Regions from separate parts of the Franzmannia qiaohouensis genome, predicted to be linked through region 2. Evidence: riboswitches for the same ligand, from Rfam matches in the RefSeq annotation. Region 2 holds a riboswitch; the other holds the start of a gene.
The links. A riboswitch is a leader RNA that binds a small molecule or an ion and turns the genes downstream of it on or off. The one in region 2 is predicted to bind thiamine pyrophosphate.
Positions count from the first base shown of each region.

Region 1: another riboswitch for thiamine pyrophosphate. It lies ahead of QC821_RS14945 (SLC5/6 family protein); the one in region 2 lies ahead of thiC (phosphomethylpyrimidine synthase ThiC).

Region 1 covers NZ_JARWAM010000010.1:135,155-145,159, forward strand. Annotated here, with positions in the region: gene ilvD (dihydroxy-acid dehydratase) at 73-1,761, opposite strand; gene QC821_RS14940 (TenA family protein) at 1,847-2,539, opposite strand; gene QC821_RS14945 (SLC5/6 family protein) at 2,536-3,936, opposite strand; TPP riboswitch at 3,926-4,036, opposite strand; gene QC821_RS14950 (hypothetical protein) at 4,228-4,929, shown strand; gene QC821_RS14955 (protein adenylyltransferase SelO) at 4,926-6,413, opposite strand; gene QC821_RS14960 (LysR substrate-binding domain-containing protein) at 6,522-7,391, opposite strand; gene QC821_RS14965 (DMT family transporter) at 7,515-8,441, shown strand; gene QC821_RS14970 (sodium:solute symporter family protein) at 9,032-10,005, shown strand, end outside.
Region 2 covers NZ_JARWAM010000013.1:50,099-60,103, reverse strand. Annotated here, with positions in the region: gene QC821_RS16800 (malonate--CoA ligase) at 1-1,444, opposite strand, end outside; gene QC821_RS16795 (malonyl-CoA decarboxylase) at 1,441-2,796, opposite strand; gene QC821_RS16790 (TRAP transporter large permease) at 2,810-4,144, opposite strand; gene QC821_RS16785 (TRAP transporter small permease subunit) at 4,147-4,656, opposite strand; gene dctP (TRAP transporter substrate-binding protein DctP) at 4,729-5,730, opposite strand; gene QC821_RS16775 (GntR family transcriptional regulator) at 5,878-6,549, shown strand; gene QC821_RS16770 (CsbD family protein) at 6,692-6,871, shown strand; gene thiC (phosphomethylpyrimidine synthase ThiC) at 6,945-8,849, opposite strand; TPP riboswitch at 8,936-9,055, opposite strand; gene tenA (thiaminase II) at 9,277-9,945, opposite strand.

The DNA of each region.
Region 1 (10,005 bases), on a different contig from region 2:
CCGAAGGACAAGCGCCCCCGCCGGAAGACCGGCGGGGGCGCTGTCGGATGATACCTTCCAGCAGGCGCGCGTTCACTCCGCCAGGTCGGTCACCGCACCGCGCGAGGCCGAGCTCACCGTTTTGGCATACTTGGCCAGCACGCCGCGGGTGTAGCGCGGGGCCGGCTGCTGCCAGGCACTGCGGCGCCGCGCCAGCTCCTCATCGGCGAGGTCGATCTCGATGGTATCGGCCTCGGCGTCGATGGTGATGGTGTCGCCGTCCTCGACCAGTGCCAGCGGACCGCCCTCAAAGGCCTCCGGCGAGACATGGCCGACCACGAAGCCGTGACTGCCGCCGGAGAAGCGACCGTCGGTGATCAGTGCCACCTGGCTGCCCAGGCCGCGGCCCATGATCGCCGAGGTAGGGGTAAGCATCTCGCGCATGCCGGGGCCGCCGCGGGGGCCCTCGTAGCGGATCACCACCACGTCACCGGCCACCACGGTGCCGTCGTTGATGCGCGCCTGGGCCTCCTCCTCTGAGCCGAACACCCGAGCACTGCCCGAGAAGCGCGTGCCCTCCTTGCCGGTGATCTTGGCCACCGCGCCCTGGGGCGCCAGGTTGCCGTAGAGAATCCGCAGGTGGCTCTCGGGCTTCTGCGGCGCGTCCAGCGGCGCGATGATCCGCTGATCGGCGGGATAAGGCGCCACCTCGGCGAGGTTCTCGGCCAGCGTCTTGCCGGTCACCGTCAGGCAGTCGCCGTGCAGCAGGCCGGCATCGAGCAGCATCTTCATCAGCGGCTGGATACCGCCGATCGCCACCAGCTCGCTCATCATGTAGTGGCCGCTGGGGCGCAGGTCGGCCAGCACCGGCACGCGGCGGCCCAGTTCGGTGAAGTCCTCCAGCGACAGCTCGACGCCGATGGTGCTGGCCATGGCGATCAGGTGCAGTACCGCATTGGTGGAGCCGCCCAGCGCGATTACCACCGTGATGGCGTTCTCGAAGGCCTCGCGGGTCATGATGTCGGAGGGCTTGATGTCGCGGGCCAGTAGCTCCAGCACCGCGGCACCCGCGGCCTCACAGTCGGCGCGCTTGGCCTCGGAGACGGCGTTTTGCGCCGAACTGCCCGGCAGGCTCATGCCCAGCGCCTCGATGGCCGAGGCCATGGTGTTGGCGGTGTACATGCCGCCGCAGGAGCCCGGCCCGGGGATCGCCGTCTCCTCGATCTGCTTGAGCTCGATGAGGTCCAGATCGCCCCGCGAGTGGGCGCCCATGGCCTCGAATACCGAGACGATGTCGGTGTGGCCCTCGCCGGGCATGATGGTACCGCCGTAGACGAACACGCTGGGCCGGTCGAGCCGCGCCAGCCCCATCATGCAGCCCGGCATGTTCTTGTCGCAGCCGCCGATGGCCACCAGGCCGTCGAAGCCTTCGCAGCCGGCCACGGTCTCGATGGAGTCGGCGATCACCTCCCGCGACACCAGCGAGTACTTCATGCCCTCGGTGCCGTTGGCGATGCCGTCGGAGATGGTGATGGTATTGAAGATCACCCCCTTGCCGCCGGCCGCATCGGCACCGTCGCTGGCGCGCCAGGCCAGTTCGTCGATATGGCTGTTGCACGGTGTGAGGTTGCTCCAGGTCGAGGCGATGCCCACCTGGGGCTTGGTGAAGTCGCTGTCGGTGAAGCCCACCGCGCGTAGCATGGCGCGGCTGGCCGCCTTGCCTGGGCCGTCCACCACCGAGGCGGAGTGGCGGCGGCGGGAATCCTTCGGCGTATCGCTCATGGGGCGCTCCTGACGGGTTCGATGCATCCTTTAGAGCATAGAGAGTGCCCCCCATGAGCGCATCTGGCAACCGGCCAGGCCGACGTCACTCGAATCGCGCCCAGACCGCATCGTGGAACGCGCGCTCCTTGGCCACCGTGTCGCGGAAGCACTCGGCCATGGCGGCGAAAGCGGCCGCGTCGAGCTGCGCCGCTTGTTCATCGAGGCGCTGGCGCAGCCAAGCAACGAATTCCTGAAAGGCCGGATTGTCGTGCAGATCGATCCACTCCCCCATCAAGGGGTGCAGCCCGTCGACGCGAGTCACCCGCAGCGCCCACTCGAGATAGACCCACTCGGTCACCACCAGCGCCGCCAGCAGCTCGGCGTAGCCGCCGCTCTGGCCCGTATCGCGCAGCAGCCGCTGGAAGGCCTGGGTCTCGGGCAGGTAGTCGGGGGCCTGGCCGGCCACACCGAAGGTCTCGAAGGTGCGCTGGAAGGTGCTGTTCTCGTCACTGGTCAGCATGCCCATGAACTGGCCCAGCACTACCCGGTCCGCCATGCTCGGAGCATGGCCGATGGCGTGGCCGATCAGGGCGGTAAAGGGGTCGACGAAGCCGTAGTCCTGCACCATGTAAGCGGCGAAGTCGTCTCCCGCCAGCCGCCCCTCGGCCAGGGCATCGAACAGCGGGTGGTTCACCGTGGCCGACCAGTCGGGCTCGCTGATCTCGCGCAGCCAGTCGCTGATGCGCGGGGCGCTGCGCGAGGCGGCCCAGTCGCGGTACTGCTCGAGCGTGCTCATGATGCACTCCTTGTCATGGAGGATGAGTGAGAGGGGCGCCGCCAGGCGATCAGCAGGCTAACCAGGGTCGACGCCAGCAGTGCGCCGAGGAACGGCGCCAGGGTGGGAATGCTGTCGGGGAAGCTCGCCGCCAGCAGGCCGGCGGCCAGGCTGCCGGAGGTGATCCAGCCCGGCACCACGGCACCGAGCATGCCGGCGACGCCGCCGGCCACCGCGGCCAGCGGGCTCATGCGCCGCCATAGCCCCAGCAGTACCGGCACCACGATGGCGGCGCACAGCAGGTCGGCGATCAGGAACAGGCGTAGCACCGAGTAGCCCTGCAGCGCCACCGCTACCACCGGCACCATCAGCGCCACCGTGGCCAGTCTTGCCCCACCGATCGACAGCCCCGGCTTGCCGGCATCCGCCACCACCAGCGAGGCGATGCCGTTCTGCAGGGTATCGACGCTGGAGGCCACCAGGGTCACCGCCAGCACCAGCGCCGGCAGCGCCAACCAGGCCGGCGCCTCGGCCAGCAGGGCGAAGAACGGGATCGGCGGCTCCCCCAGGGCGATGCCGCTCATCGCCGCCAGCATGCCCAGGCCGCCGATCAGCATCACCACCACCACGCAGATGCCGGCGCCCAGCCAGGCGCCCTGCCCCAGGGCACGGTCGTCGCGGGCCGACCACACCCGCTGCCAGTAGCCCTGATGGAAGAGGTTGGCGGCGGTAACTGCGATTACCAGGGTCAGTGCCACCGACAGCGAATTGCCCAGCGGCGCCGACGGCAGGGCCACACCGGCCGGCATCTCCGGCAGGCGCCACAGCGCCACGCCGCCCACCAGCAGCAATAGCACCAGCAGCAGCCAGGCCTGCCAGCGATCGGTGGCGAGGCTGGCGCGTAGCCCGCCAAGCGCGGTATAGAGCAAGGTAACCAGGGCTACGCCGATCACCACCAGCGCCGGCGGCACGTCCGAGAGCAGCGCGGCAATCGCACCGATGGCGGTGAGCTCGGCGGCCAGGAAACAGGCCATGTAGGCCACCGAGACCAGCGACACCCAGCGCCGCACACCGACCCCGTAGCACGCCTCGGCGAACTCGCCGATGCTGCGCCCGCGCGGCAGGCGGCGGCGAATCGCCGGGCCATACAGCCCCAGCACGATGAACGGCAGCGACGAGCCGATGGCGTAGCCGGCCAGCGCCAGCGGGCCGACGAAGGCGCCGATTTCCGGCGGTGCGAAGAGAATCCAGGCGCCCATGCTCGAGGCCAGGAACGATAGCCCCAGGGTCTGGGCGCCCTGGGAGTTGCGCGCGGTCACGTAGTCGTCGAGGGGGCCGTCGGCGCGACGCGCACGCAGGCCAAGGTAGGCAAAGCACAACAGCGCCGCGCCGAGCACGGCAGACGTCAGATAGGGCATGTCGCACTTCCTCCGCCGGTATTAACCGGATCAGGTTCCAGGGTCGGCGCATGGCCCTCTCAGCCCCCGCGATGGCGGCGGGACTCCCCTGGCGACAGTGAATCATTGGGTTGTGTGCCCGGCGCTAGGCCGGGACGCTCATCATCGGCCGCGCCCCCTTGGAAGTCAAAGTGCCGCCAGCCGATTCAAGTCGACGCCTCCAGCGGCCGATACTAATGTGATGGACTACCGATGCTGCCGCACCCGCTTGTGCGCCGCCGACAACAAGACCCACGCCACCGAGATCGCACCATGCCCTACACCGAAGCTAAGGAACACATCCCAGGTCGCTTGCATGCGCTTTTCGCCGAGCCCTACAGCGCCTTCGACAATCAAGCCATGGAGCGGCAACTGCATCTGGTCGTGGCGCTCAAGGTGTTGCTCGAGGCACCGCTGCGCCAGGAGCGGTTGATGCTGCGGGTAATTCACGGCTGGGAGAACGGCAGTGCCGAGCCGGCGGCACTCGCGCACAGCGAGCATCGCGTGGGGAGCATGGCAGACGTAGCGGCAGTGGCCGACCGCTACCGCCAGGCAACCGAGCAGGGTGACGAATTTCCCGGTTCGGCCGGATCACTGCTGGCCGCGCCGCTGGCAGAGGCGATCGCCGCCGCCGAACGCCAGGGGCAAAGCATCGACGACGAGACGCGCAACAACCCCGTTCACTGGCCGGCGTTCCCTCACGGCCTATCGCTGTACACCTTCTTCAAGGTCTACCATCGGCTGACCTACGGTGAGGACGACCCCTATCGCGTCAGCCGCTGTAATACGCCACAGGGCATGCGCGAGATCCACGAATTCCATCTCGAAGAGGGCGAATTCGTGGTCGCTACCCCACCGCTCGACGCCGAGGAGGGCGACACCCTGGTGATCCTCCATGAGAGCCAGCTGGCACCGGTGCTGGCGCTGATGGAGGAGTGCCTGGTCGCGGCACGCAGGTGGGGGCTGGTGGGCTAGGTGCCGCAGAAGGTGCGAAAGACCCGCGCGGAAGGCGGCGCCGGCTGGGCATAGTCGGCGTCCGCGACGCGCTCCTCGAAGGGCCTTGCCAGCACCTGCATCAGTCGCTCGAAGGGAGCGAAGTCGTCCTCGTCGATGGCCGCGGCCAGCGCCTCCTCGACGCGATGGTTGCGCGGGATATAGGCCGGATTGGCCAGCCGCATGCGCCGCGCGATCTCGCTCCCCTCGACATCTTCCTGCGCCAGGCGTCGACGCCACTCGGCAAGCCAGGCCTGAATCGGCTCGGCGCGTTCGAACAGCGCCACCAGCTCCTGCTCCTCCCCCTCGGCGGCGTCGCATAGCCGCCGAAACGCCAGGGTAAAGTCGGCACGCCCCGCCTGCAGCGCCTCGAGCAGCGCATCGACCAGTTCGCGATCGGCCTGATCGCTGCTTGCCAGCGCTTCGCCAAGCCCCAGCTTGGCACGCATGACCGCGAGCCATTCGGCCTCGTAGCGCCCCGGGTAAGCCTCGAGTATCTCGCTGGCGCGGGCGATGGCCCGCTGCTGGTCGTCATCTATCAGCGGCAGCAGGGTCTCTGCAAAACGCGCCAGGTTCCACTGCACGATCCGCGGCTGATTGGCGTAGGCGTAACGGCCGCCCTCATCGATGGAGCTGAATAGCGTGGCCGGGTCATAGCGCTCCATGAAGGCGCAGGGGCCGTAGTCGATGGTTTCGCCGGAGATGGATGTGTTATCGGTGTTCATCACCCCGTGAATGAAGCCAAGTCCCATCCACCTGGCCACCAGCGCCGCCTGGCGCGCCTGCACCGCCTCGAACAGCGCCAGATAGCGCGCCCCCGGCGGCTCGATGTCGGCAAGCTCGGGATAGTGACGCTCGATGGCGTGATCGGCGAGCTGCAGGACCGCCTCGCTGTCGCCGCGAGCAGCGAAATACTGGAAGGTGCCGATGCGCAGGTGGCTCGATGCCACACGGGTCAGCACAGCGCCGGGCTCCGGTACGCCACGGACGACCCGCTCACCGGTGGTCACCGCCGCCAGCGCCCGGGCAGTGGGCACGCCCAGCACCTGCATGGCCTCACTGATCAGGTACTCGCGCAGCACCGGTCCCAGCGGCGCGCGACCGTCGCCGCCGCGCGAGAACGGCGTACAGCCGGCCCCCTTGAGCTGGATATCGCGCAGCCGCCCGTCGCGGTCGGTGACCTCGCCGAGCAGCACCGCCCGGCCATCGCCAAGGCGCGGATTGAAGTGGCCGAACTGGTGCCCGGCATAGGCCTGGGCCAGCGGTGCCGCCCCATCCGGCACGCGATTACCGGAGAACCACTCGGCTGCCGCTGTCTCGTCGTAGGCGTCAAGATCCAGGCCCAGCGCCTCGGCCAGCGGCCGGTTGAAGGCCACCAGTCGCGGCGCCTTGACCGGCACCGGGTCGAAGCGGGCATAGAAGCGCTCGGGAAAGTTCGCGTAGCGCAGGGTGAACTCGGGAAACATGGCGACTCCGGTCGATCACGTGAGGCATTGACGCCCAAAGCCTGAGTGTAACGCTCAGGATTGTGACTTTCGAGCCATTGTCCCGCAGCCACCCCCTCGCCGGCCATCTCAGCCCGCCTCGCTGGGCGATAGCTCCTCGCGGATCAGCTCGGCCAGGCGCCGGGCGGGCTCGGTTGGGCGGCGGGCGGCGCGATGCAGTGCCAGCTCGATGGTGGGTAGCGGCGGCAAGCCACTCGCCTCGTCCAGGGCACGCAGCTGGGGGCCGAGCATGCTGCGGGTCACCACCACGATTGCCAGCCCCGCCTGCACCACCGGCCCCAGCCCGGCCATCGACTGGCTGGTGTAGGCCACCCGCCAGTCGCGCCCCGCCTCGGCCAGCGCCTGCTCGGCCACCTCGCGGAAAAGGTCGGCCCCCGGCGAGTAGAGGGCCAGCGGCAGCGGGTCGGAGAGCGGCGGCTGGCGCTCCAGCCCCACCGCCCAGGCCAGCGGCTCGCGGCGGATCACTTCGCCGCCAGGCGAGCGGCGCTGGCGAGTCACCAGCGCCAGGTCCAGCTCACCGTCGCGAACCCGTTCAACCAGGTCGACGCTGGTGCCGCAGATCACCTGCAGGCTCACGTCGGGATAGAGCTGGTAGAACCACGAGAACACCGACGTCAGCAGGCTGGCGTAGTCCTCGGGAATTCCCAGGTTCAGCTCGCCGGTGACGCGCTTCGAGCGCATGTCGGTCAGGGCCTCATCGTTAAGCGCCAGCAGCCGCCGGGCGTGCCCCAGCAGCCGCTCTCCTTCCGCTGAAAAGCGGATCCGCCGCCCCTCCTTCTCGTGCAGCACCACGCCCAGCGAGGCCTCGAGCCGGCTCAGCTGCATGCTGACGGTTGACTGGGTATAGGCCAGGCGCCGTGCCGCCGCGGTGACGCTGCCGGTATCGGCGATCGCTACCAGGGTGCGCAGCAGGCTCAGGTCGAGGGTCTGGGCACGCATCGATTCATCACGCTCCTTGATGGGTTCGTTCAAGAAAGATCGTTATTGTGATGATTGTGCAGCGGATAGCATAGCGGCGTCACCCCTTGATAATCCTCGACGCCTGACCCGGAGACCACGACCATGCTGCTGAACACCTCTCGCCTCCTTCACTTGCCCTGGCTTGGCGGCGGTGCCGCGGCGCTCGCGGTGGTGCTGTGGGCGCTGGTGCCACTGCTGGTCACCCAGGCCGGGGCCCTGCCGCCGCTGCGCCTATCGGCCCTGGCCCTGCTCGCCGGGGCCCTGGGCACCCTGCCCATGGCTCGACGGCGGCGCAACCCCAGCGCCGCGGGCCGCAGCGCCAAGGAGGCACTGGTCTATCTGGGCGTGGCGCTGCTTATCGCCGGCGCGGTGGGCGCCAGCTTTACCGCCTTCACCCTGGCGCCGGCGGCGGAGGCGTCGTTGATCCTCTACGCCTGGCCGGTGCTGTTCCTGCTGGCCAGCCGGCGGCTGGCGCTGGGACGGTTGCCGGCCACCACCCTGGCCGGGGCGCTGCTGGCGTTCAGCGGCGCCGCTCTGCTGGTGGCCCCCCAGGCGCTGTCCGGCGGCATGTCGGGTGCCTGGAGCGGCTACCTGCTGGCGGCGGTAGCGGCGCTATGCTGGGCGCTCTATTCGCTGGCCTGCCAGGTGCCCGCCTGGCGCCTGGGCAAGCGGATGCCCCACCTGCTGCTGATCGCCAGCGTGCTGACCGGCATCGCCAGCCTGGCCCTGGAGGGCACCGCCTCCTTGCCCTCGCAGGAGACCCTGCTGGTGACCGCCGCACTGGGGCTTGGCCCCTACGGGCTCGCCATGCTGGCCTGGGACCGCGCCATGCGCGACTCACTGGCACATCAGGTCGGCCAGCTGGCCCATGCGGTGCCCGTGCTGGCCACGCTGATACTGGTGGTAGCGGGGGTCGCCGCCCCCGACTGGCGGCTGCCGGTGGCAGCGCTGCTGGTGGTGGCGGGCAGCGTCACCGCCGCCCGCCGGCCGACCGACCACCCCACCCTCAGAGGGGGCATGGCCGACTGAAGGACATCCTCGCCGCTCGTTGCCAGCAGCACCCGGCAACCGGCTGGCCAAGAAGCCATTGCGTGCGCCAAAGTACAGTTCGGCGCATCTGGAGGCATTTAGCCCCTAGATCAGGACAGATTGGACTTTCACGCTTCGTGTGCGTAGGGTAATGCTCGCTCGGATCGATCCATAATAACGCCAACAACCGATCCCCGACTGGCCTGGCCTCCGGCCTTGGCCACCCTGGTCTCGCCTCCCTGCAGACTGGACCACCGGTGCTAGCGACGCTTCGTCGTCCGCACCATCAATAGAGAAGACATCCATGTCGCGCCACTATGCCGATGAAGGCCGGTGCATGCCGCGCCGCCCGCCGCCCGACCGCCCCTCCGTGGGGTAATGCCTGACTGACGGCAGCGTCTTGCCGTGCCCAATCGATAGCATCTGATGCTGCGCCACGCCTGGCGCCCGCACGTCTGTGCCTGCGCGACAGTCAGCCACAGGCCGCCTTCCGGCCTGGCCACCCTGCACCACCACCGCCACTGCGTCCGGTATGTCGACCCGATCGTCATGCCCTGGGCGTATCCGTTCCACCCGCAGAGAGACTGCCCTTGAACAGCGAATCGCTCTATCAGTTTTCGACCCTGACCGTCATCTTGCTGCTGCTCGCCTTCTACGGCGGCACCTACCTGATGACACTCGGCATCCGCAAGAAGAACGAAGACGCCGACGCCTTCATGGTTTCCAACCACCGCGTGGGCTTCGGCATGGGCGCTGCCAGCATGACCGCCACCTGGATCTGGGCCGCATCTTTCTACGCCGCCGCCACCTCCGGCTATACCTACGGCGTCTCCGGACCTATCCACTACGGCCTGTGGGGGGCACTGATGATCCTGTTCATCTACCCCTTCGGCCGGCGCTTTCGCAAGCTCGCCCCCAATGCCCACACCCTGGGTGAGCTGATCCACGCCCGCCACGGCTCCTCCAGCCAGCTGATCCTGGCCCTCTCCAACGTGCTGGGCAGCGTGATCAGCCTGATGGTCAACTTCACCGCCGCCGGCGCCCTGGTCTCGGTGCTCTCGCCGCTGTCGTTCCAGGCCGGGGTGATCATTGCCGGCTTCGGCGTACTGCTCTATACGCTGTGGTCAGGCTTCCGCGCCTCGGTGATGACCGACTTCGCTCAACTGGTGGCGCTGATGGCGATTGCCATCGTGATCATTCCCGCGGTGTTCTTCGCCATGGGCGGCCCCAGCGAGCTGGTGGCAGGCCTGGACAACCTGACGGTCGAGCAGGCCAACCTGTTCTCGATGGATGCCATCCTCTACCAGGGCGCCCCCTTCTTCGTCGCCGTGCTGGCCTATGCCATCGGTAACCAGACGATTTCCCAGCGCCTGTTCGCGGTCAACGAAAGCCATATCAAGCCAACCTTCATCACCGCGACCATCGGCTACGGTGCCATCGTCATCGGGCTGGGCATGATCGGCCTGATGGCGCTGACGCTGGGCGTCGAGCCCATGGGCGGCGACATGAACAACCTGATCCCGCAGATGGTCTCCGGCTACCTGCCGCCGCTGTTCATTGCGCT
Region 2 (10,005 bases):
GGCTGTCGACGAACAACACCCGCTTGGGCTGCTTGTACTTGGCCAGTCGGCCGCCCAGGTGGGCGAGCACCTCGCCCTCGTCGAGGGTGGCTCCCGCCTGGCGCACCACTACCGCGGTGACGCCTTCGCCGAAGTCGGGATGGGGCAGGCCGATCACCGCCGACTCCTGCACCCCATCGAGTTCGTCGATCAGCTGCTCGACCTCCTTGGGGTAGACGTTGTAGCCGCCGGAGATCACCAGGTCCTTGTCGCGGCCGACGATATGCACATAGCCCCGCTCGTCGCGCATGGCTAGGTCGCCGGTGATGAAGAAGCCATCCTCGAGCAGCTCCTCGCGGGTCTTCTCGGGCATCCGCCAGTAGCCGATGAAGACGTTGGGTCCGCGGATCTGCAGCATGCCGATCTCGCCCTGGGGCACCTCGGCGCCGCTCTCGCGGTCGGTGATGCGCATCTCCACGCCGGGCAGCGGCATGCCCACCGTGCCGGCACGACGCTCGCCATGATAGGGGTTGGAGATATTCATGTTGGTCTCGGTCATACCGTAGCGCTCGAGGATGGCGTGGCCGGTCATGGCCTCGAAGGCCTGGTGGGTCTCGGCGGTGAGCGGCGCCGAGCCGGAGACGAACAGGCGCATGTTGGCGGTCAGCTCAGGCGTCAGGCGCGGGTCCTGTACCAGGCGGGTATAGAAGGTCGGCACGCCCATCATCACCGTGCCTCGCGGTAGCTCCTCGACGATCACATCGGCATCGAACTTCGGCAGGAACAGCATGCTCGAGCCCGCCATCAGGGTGACGTTGCAGGCCACGAACAGGCCGTGGGTATGGAAGATTGGCAGGGCGTGAATCAGCCGGTCTTGGGCAGTGAAGTGCCAGGCGTCGGCCAGGGTCGCGGCGTTGGAGCCGAGGTTGCGATGGGTGAGCATGGCGCCCTTGGAGCGCCCGGTGGTGCCCGAGGTGTAGAGGATCGCCGCCAGGTCGCGCTCGCCGAGTTCGGCGATCGCTTCGCGGGGCGTGGCCGCCGCGGCCTTGTCCATCAGGCTGCCGTCGGCGGCGCTGCCCAGCGTTTCCACGGCGGGGCAGCCGGTCTCGGCGAGTTGGCGCGCCTCGTCCAAGGCGGCGGGGCGGCAGACGAACAGTGCCGGCTCGGCGTCGTTCAGGAAGTAGCGAATCTCCTCACCGGTGTAGCCGGTATTGAGCGGCAGGTAGACCGCTCCGCTGCGCAGGCAGGCGAGGTAGAGCAGGATCGCCTCTGGACTCTTGTCGACCTGCACCGCGACCCGGTCGCCTGGCGTTACGCCCAGCTCTCCCAGGGCGCCGGCCAGGCGGGCGCTCTCTTTGAGGGCATCGGCGTAGGAGTAACCCCGCCCTTCGCGGGTGTTGATGAAGTCGGCGTCGCCGCGCGCCTGCATGCGCTCGGCAAAGGTCGCGAAGAGGTTGTGGTTCATGTGGGACTGTCTCCGGTGATCAGCTTCCGAGCGCGCTTGGCGAGATCCTTGACCTCGCTGGAGCGTGCCACACTGGCGTTAGCGCTGTAGTTTTCATGGTTGCGCTCGATGTCATCGAGCACGTAGAGGTAGTTGACCATCAATCCGACGGCCTGGCTAAGACCCTTCGAGGAGGTGTCACCCAGCCAGTTGATACGATGCAATTGGGCGCCATTGCCGAGATGGAAGCGAGCCACCGGATTGAGCGGCAGTCCACGTGGATTCTTGGCCTCCACCAGGTAGCGTGCCGCCAGCGGCTTGATCAGGGCGCCCAGCCGTTCGGCGAGTGCCGGGTCGCGGTGCCAGCCGGGGCTATCCAGCGCGTCGAGGGCTGCGCGTGTCGTCTCGGTCAGGCTGTCGCTCTGGCGCTGCTCGTCAAGCCACTGGGCAAAGCCGGGTACCGGCGACAGCGTGACGAAGTGCTTCAGCTGCGGCAGTTCCTGTTTGAGTTCCTGCACCACCTGCTTGATCAGGAAGTTGCCGAAGGAGATGCCGCGCAGGCCGGCCTGGCAGTTGCTGATGCCGAAAAACGCCGCGGCGTCGGCGGACTCCGGATCATCGACCTCCCGCTGCTCGCCTTCGAGGATGGCCTGTATCTGGGTCGGGAGTCCCTTGTGCAGGGCAACTTCGACGAAGATCAGCGGCTCGTCGCCGATCGCCGGGTGAAAGAAGGCAAAGCAGCGACGATCGCGAGCATCGAGGCGGCGACGCAGGTCGTTCCAGTCCTGGATTTCGTGTACCGCCTCGTAGCGGATGATCTTCTCCAGGATCGAGGCCGGGGTGTGCCAGTCGATGCGCTTGAGGACTAGGAAACCACGATTGAACCACGAGCCGAACAGGTGGGCGAAGTCGGCATCGATGGCACGCAACGAGGGCGCTTCCTTGAGCCGCTGCAGCAGGTCCTCGCGCATTTTTACCAGCTGGTAGGTGCCGCCGCTGGCCAGGTTGAGGCGTCGAAACAGCTCCTGGCGGCGAGGCTCGCAGGCGTTGAACAGCGCCTGCAGGCTGCTGTTGTCGCGGGCCTCTCGATAGGCCGAATAGGCGGCATCGATCTGCGCCGGCTCGGCGGCGAAGGCCTCGGCGAGCTTGTCGAAGAAGGCGCTTTTCTGGCCATCGTCGAGTCGCTGATAGATGGCCAGTGCGCGGCTCGCCTGGGTGATGCTCGAGGCCTCGCCGTCGCTCTCGAGCAGCTCGCGACACGCCTCGACCAGCACGCTGTGGTCATGGACCACGGCGCCTCCCTGGCGCCGCCACAGCAGGGCATCACGCTGGGTGATGTTGTTGAACAGCTCCTGCAGGAAAGACATGTTCATTGGCATGCTCCCGTTAGCCCATGATCAGGTTCGGCAGCCACAAGGCGATGCCGGGGAAGAAACACAGCAGCAAGATGCCCAGAACCATGCACAGTGCATAGGGCAGGCTGCCCATCAGGATGTTGCGTAGCGAGATGTCCGGAGCAATGCCCTTGATGATGAACAGGTTGAGCCCCACGGGGGGCGTGATCAGCCCGATCTCCAGGTTGATGGTCAGAATCACCGCAAACCAGTAGGGGTCGAAATCGGCGGCCAGGATGATCGGCAGCAGGATCGGCGCGGTCATCACGATCACCGCCACCGGTGGCAGGAAGAAGCCGGCGACCAGCAGGAACAGGTTGATGATGCCCATCAGCACCCAGCGGTTGACCTCCAGATCGGCGATGGCAGCGGCAACGGTCTGGGTGATGAACATCGATGACAGGGCGTAGGCGAACACCTCGGCACAGGCAATGACCAGCATGATCATCACGCTCTCGCGCAGGGAGTCGCGCATGATCAGCTTGATCGGCCCCACCTGCCACATGCGGTAGATAATCACCGCCAGTGCCACGCATAGAAAGGCACCCACGCCGGCAGCTTCCGAGGGTGTGGCGACCCCGCCATAGAGGGCGAACAGGATGCCCGCGACCACGGCCAGGAACGGCAGTACACGGATCAGCGCCTTGAGGTTGGCGTCGACGTTCTCCTTGATGGTCTGCTTCACCCGCGCGGCGGATTGCGCCATGGGGTTGTTGTACCCCCCAGCCAGGCGGCAGGCGATCATCGTCCAGATCATGAACAGGCCGGCCAGCATGAAGCCGGGTACCACGCCGGCCATGAACAGGCGCCCAATGGAGGTTTCGGTGGAAATCCCATAGATGATCATGGTCACCGAGGGCGGGATGAGGATGCCCAGGGTGCCGCCAGCGGCGATGCAGCCGGCCGCCACGCCGTCCGGATAGCCGCGCGTGCGCATCTCGGGGATGCCCATCTTGCCAATCGCTGCACAGGTGGCGGGTGAGGAGCCCGAGAGCGCCGAGAAGATGGTACAGGCGCCGATGTTGGAGACGGCCAGGCCGCCGGGGAGACGTCCCATCCACAGGTCCAGCGAGCGATAGAGGTCACGGCCGGTAGGCGACGACGCCACGGCGGCACCCATCAGGATGAACATGGGGATCGCCACGAAGCCGAATTCGGCAATCCGGTCGAAGAAGGTCTCGCCGAAGTAAGTGAGCTCGGGCATCCCCCGATCGTAGAGGAGCGCCACCAACGACACGGCCCCCAGTGCAAAGGCAATGGGGGTGCCAATCGCCATCAGCACGACCAGACCGATGGCAACGATGATACCCAGGGTGATCGGATCCATGCTCAGGCCTCTCCACGCAGGATTTCAGCAACGTACTGCAGCGTAAGCAGCGTGGCTCCAATGGCCATCGGCATGAGTGCCGGCCATAGCGGCGGGTTCCAGACCGTACCGGTGGTCCAGCTGCCTTCCCATGCCTCCCACACGTAGATCCAGGCGCCATAGGCCAGGGCGGCGCAGAAGGCCAGGCCAACCAGCGAGGCGATCAGCCGCATCGCCCAGCGTGCGGCACCGCCGAGCGCGTCGGGAAGAATGGTGATGGCGACATGGCCGCCGGTCATCAGTACATAGGGGCTGCCCAGTAACATGGCGCCAGTCACGGAAAATACCGTGAACTCGGTCTGCCAGCTGGTGCTCATGCCCAGCAGATAACGCAGGAAGACCATCTGGCAGATCACCAGCACGCCGGCGATGAATAGCGCGCAGGCCAGATAAGCCATTAGCCTGGAGAGTGTGTCCATCAAGCGGATGTAGCCACGGACGGTAGGCGATGAGTACGCAATGGAAGATGCCATGGTTCCCCCGGGAAGCGATGAAAAGCGGCCACCCCTGAGGGGCGGCCGGTCAACTGGAACGTGGGGCTGGGGTCAGTCGACGGCCAGCGCGGCGTCGATGATTGCCTGTCCGTTGGGAACGTTGTCGGCGAAGTTCTGGTAGGAGGTTTCCTGGGCGATCTCCAGCCAGGCGTTGTAGTCCTCCTCCGACATGCGAACCACTTCCACACCGTTTTCCTCGTACACCTCGACCATGCGCTGATCGAGTGCGGCTGCCTCGGCGGAAAAGAATGCCTCGGCGGCTTCACCGGCCTCCAGCAGAGCAGCCTGCTGCGCCTCGTTGAGCCCCTGCCAGACCTGCTCGGAGATCAGAACCGGTTCATACATGAACCACAGCGCGTAGTCGCCGGGCTCGGTCAAGCAGTCGACCTGCTCGTATAGTCGGAAAGAGATGAACGACATCGATGAGGTGTTGGCGGCATCCAGTACACCGGTCTGCATGGCGGTGTAAACCTCGGAGGAGGGCATCGAGGCAATCGATGCGCCTGCCGCTTCGAGCATCTGTTCGAAGGCCGGGCCGGCTGCACGAATATTCTGCCCGCTCACGGTATCCGGAGAGGTGATGCACTGTTCGCTGGAGGCAAAACCGCCCGAAAGCCACGAATCGGCCAGCACTCGGGCGCCGCCCTCGAGGATGACCTCCTTGATCATGTCCATGTACTCGGAATCGTTGAGGCGCGCCGCGTGTTCATGGTTGCGCACCAGGCCGGGCATTAGGGTGGCGGAGAATTCGGGGTGGCGGCCACTGGCGTAGTCTAGCGGCAGTAGCGTCATGTCGAGGCGCCCGCGGACCAGTGCACCCCACTGCTCGTTGGCACGGAACAACGACTGTCCGGGATGAACCTGGATCTGCAGGCCGACGTCGGCATCGGCGACATGCCTTGCCATCAACTGGACCATTTCGTCGCGGACGTCCCCCTGGCCGCCGGGGAACTGATGCGATGCGCGCAGGACGGTATCGGCGGCTGCGACGCTGCTGAAGGCGACGGCGAGCCCCAGGGCTGCCGTAGCAGCAGTCTTGAGTTGGCGTGTCATGCTGTGCTCCTGAATTTCTTGTTTTGTAGTGTTTATCAGCGAAGCTGATATATACATCAATAGCTGCTATGTATATTTGCGTCAATGCGTCGCGTTGAATGGCCAACGGCCCTTCCCAGTAGAATGGGGAAGCCTTTGAGGAGACGAATGGTGAGCAGCAAACGCTCGAATGCCCAGCGGCTGCGTGATTCGCTGGAAGACGACATCATCAATGGGCGTCTGGCGCCTGGAGAGCGTGTCGATCCCGAAGTTCTCGAGCGCCGCTTCGAGGTCTCGCGCACACCAGTCCGCGAGGCGATCCAGCAATTGGTGGCCAGCGGGCTGCTGACGGTGTCGCCCAAGCGGGGGACCTTCGTGGCCAAGATGGGGCTCGATCAGTTGATCGAGATGTTCGAAGTCATGGCTGAGCTGGAGGGCATGTGCGGGCGTCTGGCCGCGCGGCGTATCACGACCACCGAACTCGCCTCGCTCGCCGCGACCCTGGCGCGCTGCGAGGCGGCGGCAGAGGCGGGCGATACCGACGAGTACTATTACGAGAACGAGGCCTTCCACGAGTGCATCTATGCCGCCAGCCACAATGCCTTTCTGGCCGACGAGGCGCGCCGTCTCAAGCAACGCCTGAAGCCCTATCGGCGCCTGCAGCTGCAGGTTCGCCAGCGCATGAGCAACTCCCTGGGGGAGCATCGCGAGATCGTTGCGGCGATCCAGCAGGGCAATGCCCAGAGCGCCGAGCAAACGCTTCGCGAGCATGTGCTGATCCAGGGTGAGCGCTTCAGCGATTTCGTCGCCAGCATCAGAGGGTTCGGCGTCTCGTCCTGACCATGACGCCATCGAATAGCCCAGGTTATCGACGCCCAGTGCCATAAAGCGCCTATGCTGTGAGTGGCGCTGCACGTCTGTGCCGTTGGCCCAGGCGGTTATGCAGCGTTTTCACTGCACTCACGGATTCGAGGTGTTGATCATGACCAATGGAAAGACAGACAAAGTGAAGGGTACTGCCAACAAGGCCGGTGGCAAGGTCAAGGAAGCAGCGGGCAAGGCCACCGGCAGCACCGAGACCCAGGCCAAGGGCAAGGCGCAGCAGGCCAAGGGCGACCTGCAGAAGGGCAAGGGCGAGGCCAAGGAAAAGCTCAAGAAGTAGCCTGTTCCTTACCTCGCACTCGCGTTGCCATATCGCAGGGGCCATCAGGCCCCTGCGTCGTGACTGGCGCTCGTCACACCTCCTTGTAGAGCTCGGCCCCCGCCTTCCTGAATTTATCCGCCTGCTCCTCCATGCCTTTCATCACCGCTTCCTGATCGCCATCGAGGCCGTTGTCGCGAGCGTAGTCGCGCACCTCCTGGCTGATCTTCATCGAGCAGAACTTGGGCCCGCACATGGAGCAGAAGTGCGCCACCTTGGCGGAGTCCTTGGGCAGGGTCTCGTCGTGGTACTCGCGGGCGGTATCCGGGTCCAGGCCGAGATTGAACTGGTCCTCCCAGCGGAACTCGAAGCGCGCCTTGGACAGCGCGTTGTCGCGCCGCTGAGCGGCCGGGTGACCTTTCGCGAGATCTGCAGAGTGCGCGGCGATCTTGTAGGTGATGATGCCGGTCTTGACGTCGTCCTTGTTGGGCAGGCCCAGGTGCTCCTTGGGCGTCACGTAGCAGAGCATGGCGCAGCCGAACCAGCCGATCATGGCAGCACCAATGCCGGAGGTGATGTGGTCGTAGCCCGGGGCGATGTCGGTGACCAGCGGGCCGAGCGTATAGAAGGGTGCTTCGTCGCAGTACTCCAGCTGCTTGTCCATGTTCTCCTTCACGAGATGCATGGGCACGTGGCCGGGGCCCTCGATCATCACCTGGACGTCGTGCTTCCAGGCGATATGGGTTAGTTCGCCCAGGGTCTTGAGCTCGGCCATCTGGGCTTCGTCGTTGGCGTCGGCAACCGACCCCGGGCGCAGGCCGTCACCCAGGGAGAAGGCCACGTCGTACTGCTTGCAGATCTCGCAGATCTCCTCGAAGTGGGTGTAGAGGAAGCTCTCGCGGTGATGGAACAGGCACCATTTGGCCATGATCGACCCGCCGCGGGAGACAATGCCGGTGACACGCTTGGCGGTCAGCGGCACGTAGCGCAGCAAGACGCCGGCGTGGATGGTGAAGTAGTCCACCCCCTGTTCGGCTTGCTCGATCAGGGTGTCGCGGAACACCTCCCAGGTGAGGTCCTCGGCCACGCCGTTGACCTTCTCCAGGGCTTGGTAGATGGGCACCGTGCCGATCGGCACCGGGGCGTTGCGGATGATCCACTCGCGGGTTTCGTGGATGTTCTGGCCGGTGGAGAGATCCATGATGGTATCCGAGCCCCAGCGGATGCCCCAGGTCATCTTGTCGACCTCCTCCTCGATGGAGGAGGTGACCGCCGAGTTGCCCAGGTTGCCGTTGATCTTCACCAGGAAGTTGCGGCCGATGATCATCGGCTCGGACTCAGGGTGGTTGATATTGCAGGGGATGATCGCCCGCCCGGCGGCCACTTCGGCACGCACGAATTCCGGGGTGATCTCTTCCGGCAGGCGGGCGCCGAAGCCCTGGCCCGGGTGTTGGTGGCCGAGAATGCGCTCGACTTCCGCGGTACCGAGCGCCTGCCGGCGCTGGTTCTCGCGAATGGCGATGAACTCCATCTCCGGGGTGATGATCCCCTGGCGGGCATAGTGCAGCTGGGTGACGTTTCCTACCCGGCCATCTTTTGTAGGGAGTGCGCGCCGTGGCGTGCGCTTCAGGTCGAAACGCAGCTGGGCCAGCATGGGGTCGTTGGCGCGGCGCTTGCCGTAGTCGGAGGTGGGGCCGTCGAGGAATTCGGTATCGCCGCGCTCCTCGATCCAGGCGCGACGCAGCTCCGGGAGGCCACGGCGCAGATCGACGCTGATCTCGGGGTCGGTGTAGGGGCCAGACGTATCGTAGACCAGCAGCGGCGGGTTCTCTTCGTCTTCCCCGGAGGTCTTGGTCGGTGACAGCGAGATTTCGCGGAAGGGCACGCGAATGTCGGGGCGTGAGCCTTCGATATGGACCTTGCGCGAGCCGGGCAGCGGCTGGATGGCGGCCTCGTCGACCATGGCGGTATCGGCGAGGAAGTGCTGGGTCTTGCTCATGGAGTGTTCTCCCTAGGGGCTTGCGGCTGTTGTGCGTTGTCAGGGAGGACAGCTGGGAGGACAGGGGCAGCCAGGCGGAATGCCCTGGCTGCGTGTCGCTTGATCCCTACGCTGGTCCTAGCCAGTTCAGGTTCAACGGGATCCATGCTTCGGCGCGCTGCGCTGCATGATCTCAGCCGTTTTCAACGGCACCCCGTCAAGCGTGATGGTCGGCGATACCGGAGTATCGCGGTGAAACGTGCCGCCTTGACCAAGGGCGACGCGTGATTACTGCTCGAAGGCTGGCACGAGGCGAGCCGAGCGCCGGGGACAAGGCGGAGCGAGGGTTTTTTGCCATAGATGGCAAAAGTAGCGCACATGGAAGGGTTTACAGCGCCCTCGCGAAGGCTTTTCCCCGGCAGAGCTCGGCGATAGCGTGGCCACTGGATTAGTCCGCGCCATCTAAGCCCATCTGCCAGAAGTCGATCTCAAGCCGCGTGGCGTCGCGGAAGATCCGCGTCAGCGCGTCGAAGCGGGCCGGCGTGACGTCGGCCAGGCGCGCATCGAGCCACGCCAGTTCGGCGCGCATGGCGGCCTGGAACTCCTCTCCCTCGTACATGGCGATCCAGGCGTCATAGGGGTTGGCGTCGCCGCGCAGGGTATCCGGCTGAGCATTCAGCCAGTTGGCGATCTCGCCATAGCCCACCAGGCAGGGCGCCAGGGCTACATGCAGGTCGAGCAGGTCGCCGCGATTGCCGGTGTCCAGCACGTAGCGGGTATAGGCGAGGGTGGCACGGGCTTCCGGCAGTTCGGCCAGCTGCTGCTCGCTGATGCCCCACTCCCGGCAGTAGCCGACGTGCAGCTCGAGTTCGACGTCGACGATGGCCTTCAAGCCTTCATGGGCCTGGCGCAGGTCGGCCAGCGTCGGGCTCTTGTAGGCGGCCAGGGCATAGGCACGAGCGAAATGGATCAGGAACAGGTAGTCCTGCTTGAGATAGTGACGAAAGGCGTCATCGGCGAGGCGGCCCTGGCCCAGCTGGCGAACGAAGTCGTGCTCGATATAGGCGCGCCAGTCGTCCTGGCAGGCTGCAGTGAGGTCGGTAAAACGGTAGCCCATCTTGCCTCCGGAAGCGGTATGGCAATCCGGTGCACGGGCGAAGGGGGAGGGGCCGCACGA